Linked DNA regions of Butyrivibrio fibrisolvens. The protein of the gene in region 2 interacts with the protein of the main gene of each other region in a pairwise test. Links are inferred from orthologs where the notes say so. Each region holds a gene or a part of one and is shown on either strand. Other genes may lie near its edges. The genes, in order: I7804_RS14535 and I7804_RS05745.

The links.
Region 1: the proteins of I7804_RS05745 (region 2) and I7804_RS14535 interact in binary tests that used the Bacillus subtilis proteins (3 or more experiments, as listed by UniProt). The link is inferred for Butyrivibrio fibrisolvens from one-to-one orthologs.

Annotation. Positions count from the first base shown.
Region 1 is NZ_CP065800.1:3,485,971-3,489,227, forward strand. What follows is about bases 27-2,946. They hold I7804_RS14535 (PTS fructose transporter subunit IIABC), read left to right. Parts: upstream 27-419; coding sequence 420-2,474; downstream 2,475-2,946. Other genes in these bases: pfkB (1-phosphofructokinase), read left to right, coding at 27-337; I7804_RS14540 (HPr family phosphocarrier protein), read left to right, coding at 2,750-2,946. In the rest of the region: more of pfkB, read left to right, coding at 1-26; more of I7804_RS14540, read left to right, coding at 2,947-3,013; ptsP (phosphoenolpyruvate--protein phosphotransferase), read left to right, coding at 3,062-3,257. UniProt on the Bacillus subtilis protein: The phosphoenolpyruvate-dependent sugar phosphotransferase system (sugar PTS), a major carbohydrate active transport system, catalyzes the phosphorylation of incoming sugar substrates concomitantly with their translocation across the cell membrane.
Region 2 is NZ_CP065800.1:1,415,528-1,418,848, reverse strand. What follows is about bases 128-3,111. They hold I7804_RS05745 (glycosyltransferase family 2 protein), read right to left. Parts: upstream 2,115-3,111; coding sequence 1,140-2,114; downstream 128-1,139. Other genes in these bases: I7804_RS05740 (SGNH/GDSL hydrolase family protein), read left to right, coding at 2,365-3,111. Outside these bases: more of I7804_RS05740, read left to right, coding at 3,112-3,321.

The DNA.
Region 1 (3,257 bases), 2.1 Mb from region 2 along the record:
TGTCACAATTGATTCTGATGATGACACAGTTCTCTATGCCAAGAAGCTTCAGGAAAAAGGTGCAAGAAATGTACTTATCTCCATGGCTGGTGATGGCTCTCTTCTTGTTACAGAAGATGGACAGATCCTAAGACAGGGCGTATGCAAGGGTAAAGTTAAGAACTCTGTCGGCGCCGGAGATTCTATGGTAGCCGGATTTATAGCTGGCTATGAAAAGTCAGGCGGAGATTATAAAGTAGCTCTCAACCTCGGAACTGCCTGCGGAGGTGCTACTGCATTCTCAGACGGACTTGCCAAGAAAGATCTTATAGACGAACTCTATAAGACACTTAACTAAGTAAGAAGATACTGTTATGAAGAACAGTATTTTCAAATATAAAAACAAGGTATTCTTTTAAGAAAGGGATAGGGTTAAAAGTATGAAAATCACAGAGTTTTTACAGCCGCAGGGCGTAAAGCTGGGCGTTTCAGTTGCAGATCAGAACGCTGCAATCGATGAACTCATTGCTTTGCACAATGCAGCGGGAAATCTTAACGACGCAGCAGCATTCAAAGATGCAATTCTTGCACGTGAAGCAAAAGGTTCTACAGCAATCGGAAAGGCTATTGCTGTTCCTCATGGAAAGTCTTCTGCTGTTTCTAAGGCAGGACTTACAGCTATTACTGTTCCGGCCGGAGTTGACTACAAGTCTCTTGACGGACAGCCTTCCAAGCTTATCTTCATGATCGCAGCACCAGAAGGCGGCGCTGATACACATCTTGAAGTTCTGTCAAAACTTATGACAATGCTCATGGATGATAATTTCACACAGAAGCTCATTGCAGCAACAAGTGTTGATGAATTCATGAAAGTAATTGATGAAAAAGAAACTGAGAAGGATAAGGAAGTTGCAGCAAAAGCTGCTTCATCTGCAAGCAGATCTCTTAACCTTCTTGCTGTTACAGCATGTCCTACAGGTATAGCTCATACATACATGGCTGCTGAAGCTCTTGAACAGGCTGCAAAAGATAAAGGCTATGCTATCAAGGTTGAAACAGACGGATCAGGCGGAGCTAAGAATGTTCTCACATCTTCTGAGATTGCTGCAGCAGATGTTATCATTCTCGCAGTTGACAAGAATGTTGAAATGGGACGTTTCGACGGCAAGAGAGTCATTAAGGCTTCTACCGCCAATGCCATCCACAATGCCGGTGATCTTCTTGCCAAAGCTGAGAGCGGCAATGTTCCTGTATATCATCACACAGGCGCTGTAGAATCAAACACTTCTGTAGACGGTGATGAGACACTTGGGCGTAAGTTCTACAAGCACCTTATGAATGGTGTATCACACATGCTTCCATTCGTTATCGGTGGCGGTATTCTTGTAGCTCTTTCATTCCTTATCGATACTCTCGCAGGATACGGCACAACAGGTGGTGGTAACTTCGGCCAGATGATTCCTCTGTCAGCCTTCTTCAAATACGTAGGCGGACTTGCTATGGGCCTTATGGTTCCTGTTCTTGCAGGTTATATCGCTTATTCAATCGCTGACAGACCTGGTCTTGCTGTTGGTTTTACAGGCGGACTTCTTGCTTCAAATGGTAACGCTGCTATAGCCGGTTTTGTATGGGGTTCAGAAGAAGCTCTTCCACAGCTTGGCGGTTTCAATAAGTTTATTGCTAACTTCGCATTCCAGGGATCAGGTAATACAGTATCAGGTTTCCTTGGCGGTATCGCAGCAGGTTTCCTTGCAGGTGCTATCGTACTGTGGCTTAAGAAGATAACTTCAGGATTCCCGAAGTCACTCGAAGGAATCAAGCCTGTACTTATTTATCCTCTTTGCGGTATATTCCTTTTAAGTATTGCAATGTGCTTCGTACTCAATCCGATCATCGGACTTATCAATACAGGCCTTTCAGCAATGCTTACAGCTCTTTCAAATGCTAACATGCTTGCAGTTCTGGGTCTCATCCTCGGTGCTATGATGGCTATCGATATGGGTGGTCCTATCAACAAGGCAGCTTACGTATTCGGTACAGGTATGCTTGCTACAGCATCTGATTATATGGCTCAGGGTGCTCAGATGAATGATCCTAAGGTTACAGCCTGCTACATCGCTATGGCAGCTATCATGGTAGGTGGTATGGTTCCTCCTGTAGGTATCGCAATTGCTTGTAAACTCTTCCCTAAGAAGTTTACAGAAGCTGAGCGTGAGACATGGATCACTAACATCATCATGGGAAGCTCATTCATCACAGAAGGCGCTATCCCATTTGCAGCAGCTGATCCTATTCATGTAATTCCTTGTACTATGATCGGTTCCGGTATTGCAGGTCTTCTTTCTGCAGTATTCGGATGCACACTGATGGCTCCTCACGGTGGTATCTTCGTATTTGCAACTGTAGGTAATCCTATTCTCTACATCGTTGCATGGCTTGTAGGATCTATCATCACTGCAGTACTTCTTGGATTCATCAAGAAGAACAAGGAATGATTTTTGAAAACAAAGTTTTTCAAAAAAAGCCATGAACCATAAAGGTTTCAACTAATACTTCATCGCCCTGTATGCTGTCACAGGCATGCAGGGTATTAGTGCCATAAAAGTGATTGCGGTGTATAATTGATATGCATAAAAAGCCGCGCTCTTGACACAAAAGGAAGAATCTTATATAGTTTAGATTCTTGAATAAGTTTCCGATCAGATATTGCAACTAATTACATGTAATATATATGATCTACACCATTACAAAACCATAGGAGGAATAACAAATGGTATCAGCAAATGTTAAAGTAATCAATGCAGAAGGAATGCACATGCGTCCGGCTAGTCTTTTCTGCCAGACAGTAACTCCTTTTACAAGCTCAGTAAGAATCTCATACAATGGTAATGAGTTCGATGCAAAGTCAGTTATGATGCTCATGAGCGCTTGCATCAAGTGTGGTGCAGAGATCGAGATCAAATGTGACGGACCTGATGAAAACGAAGCTTTAAAGGCAGCTGTTGATCTTGTAAACAGCGGACTTGGTGACTGATAACCAATAGCAACCGTACTTCTTCAAATTTGAAAGGATCAGACAAATATGTACGAAGGAATAGCTGCTTCACGAGGTATAGGAATAGGTTCCGTATGCCGTATTATCGAACACGATCTTACATATGAAAATCACAAGCCCGAAGATACCGGTGCTGAAAAAGAGCGTCTTCACAATGCTGTAGACTCTTTCAAAAAAGAGACAACAGAAATGGCTGAAGATATCAGAAAGCGAATCGGACCCA
Region 2 (3,321 bases):
GATAAGTTATCGCTATTAATTGTTATGGAAATTCAAAGAAGCTCTTAAATGATATGATTTGTAACTACCGGTTATACCAGACGTAGATAGATCTGCCAACATCGTCTCATCAATGCTCATCACTTTATTACTGGCAAATGATGGCAGTTTGCGTTATTATCATATATGATAGAGGATGACAATAACGCATATCCCTAGAACCTATCGATTACTAATCCCCCATTCGTAAACGCGGTATGGATCTCTGCGGATCCGACAGTACTTGGTCTGTTTTATAAAAGTTGCCCCTTTTATGATGGCCAAGCCTGAAAGAATTATGTGTGCTCTTCGCAAGCACAAATTAATTATATTATGCTAAAAATTTTTTTGTTCATTTTCTGACGAAACGTCATCCTAGGGGGTATCGAACAAATGATTAATCTCATTCGCAATATTGATAGTATCCTTGCAGCAAAGAACAGTAGTCATTTACGGTGTTTGGTGCAGTGATATAGTTTCCTCATTTTTGCTCCAAAACGCATTCGTTATTGCGATTATATGTTATTGTTTTAATCGTATTTTTCTAGCATTTTAATGATATTTTGAGCATTATATATGCTATTAATGTGTTCATTTATATCTTACTGTTTAAGATAAACTATTCAATCCAAATAATTCAATCCAAATTTTTCAGACAAAAGAATACAAACAAAATTATTCTGGCAAAATCATTCAGACAAAATCATTCAGACATAATTATTCAAACATAATTATTCAAACATAATTATTCAGACATAATTATTCAGACATAATTATTCAGACATAATTATTCAGACAAAATATTTTAAGCAGATTTTCAAGCCAAATTGTCCAGACTAAACAATTCATCCCCAATTATTCATCTCAAAATCTTAATATCAAAATCATGGTTTCATGATTATTTACCGGTTATATAATACTTCAGCCACTTATATCCTCAACCCACCTACGTCTCTTGACACCTGCATTTTTATGCTGCTGATCCTTATGCCAAATCGACAAGAATCCGGCATAATGCCCCACGTATCAAAAAGGCAGCCCGTCACAGCTTGTATCACCAATCTAACATACATGATGACACAAGTAGTGACAGCTGCCCAATTAATTCTAAGCAAAAACTACTATCCTTTATAATGCCTTTCATAAGGCTCCCAGGTCTTTTCACTGATAATGTATCTCGGCCTGTGCTTGCTCTCCATATATATCTTACCGATATAGGTTCCGATGACACCTATTGATATCAGCTGTATACCTCCAAGGAAACAAACTATACAAATAGTAGATGCCCATCCCGGCTGCCCCTTACCTGTGATAGCTACTATGAAGGCCCATATGATTCCTATGATACCTATAAGACTTACGATGGTTCCAAGGCCTGTAATAATGGATATAGGCTTTACAGAGAGCGATGTAATGCCATCAAATGCGAGGTGGAGCATCTTGCTAAGGGGATAGTGACTCTCACCAGCCATACGCTCGTGACGCTCGTAATATACTATCGCAGACTTAAAGCCAACAAGTGGAACCATACCTCTTAGATAGATATTAACTTCGTGGAAGTCAGCAAACTCTTCAAGAACTCTCGAGGAGATAAGTCTGTAGTCAGAATGGTTGTAGACAACTTCTGCTCCCATCCAGTTAAGCAGTTTATAAAAAGACTCTGCTGTGAATTTCTTAAAGAAAGTATCTGTATCTCTCTTGGATCTGACGCCATATACAACCTCAGCTCCATTAAGATATGCATCTACCATCTTGTCCATGGCGCTTATGTCATCCTGACCATCGCAGTCTATAGATATCGTGATATCACAAACATTTCTAGCCTCCATAAGGCCGGCAAGGACAGCATTCTGATGGCCACGGTTTCTGCTCTGAGATATTCCTATAAAATGCTCATTGCTATCAGCAAGTTCTGTGATGATATCCCAGGTTTTATCTTTGGATCCGTCATTTACAAATAATATACGGCTCTTATCAGATATCTTCTCTTCTCCTATCATCTTCTCTAGCTGCTGTAAAAAAAGCGGAGACGTGATAGGGAGGACGTTTTCTTCGTTATAGCATGGAATTACAATCCATAAAATAGGTTTAGACATCTTCTACCTCTTTTTTATTCAACTCATTGTATGCTTGTTATTCAGGTACGTATTTATGAAGATACATTCCAAAGCATACTAGAATAATTATGCTCACTTTTATGAAACACATAACACTAAAACATTATAAACTCTATAGCCCCAAAAAGCTATTATATATCGTTTTTAAGTTATATTTATGGCACAGTGATTATTTCTATGTTAAAATATCTTTTGTAATAATTTTGTAATATTTCTAAGGGGAGGAAAAATGTCTATACATAAACTACTATCAACTACATCGTTAATCATGATGATGTCTCTTGTAACAGGTTGTACTTCTCCAAGTTTTCCAAATCTCGGAGTCACCGGTGAAAAGATGTCTGGTACATCCAACTCTGCTGCTTCAGTCAATAATGCTTCTGTAGCAGGTTCTTCCGGATCCGATCAGGCAACTGCACAGACTACAATGATTTCAGGTGAGGCTGCTACTGATTCATCAGAAGGTGCTTCAAGTGATTCAGGAGAAGCTAGTACCGGCGCTACATATAATACAGCTGCCGCTGCAGAAGCTTCTACTACAGAAACAACCACTGTCCACAAAGATCCTTACGGCGGAGGCAATGAACCTGTTCCTGATGGTGACCTTCAGCTTGTGTTTATTGGAGACAGCCAGTTCGACAGATGGAGAAACTCCAGTACATCAATTTCTGAACTTGTTGGTGAAGAAATGAATGCACTTCATTATAACCTTGGAGTTGGCGGAACTTGTGCTGCAATAGAGAGAACCCAGACTGGAAACAGCACGACTGAAGGTAATAACGATTATGAAGAGGCTAACTTCACAGCTATCTGCCATATGTTGAAGCGAGACCTTAATACAGATGATTATCCAATATCACTGGATGAAGAATATGAAACTGTTCTCTACTCCATTCAGCCTGAGAAGGTAGATTATTATATCATCGAATATGGTTATAATGATTACTACATGGGTCTTGATATCTACAATGAAGAAGATCCTTATGATGAGCATACTTATTACGGTGCTTTGAATCTTGGAATCAAGATGCTCAAAGAGATCTCACCGAATGCCCATTTTATCATCTGTACACCATGCTATTGCAGATTCTATAATGGCTCCGGCAAAGACATGGGAGATGCTTATAATGTTTCAAAAGGTCAGGGATCACTTGCATATTATGCTGATTTTGCACTTAGACTGGCT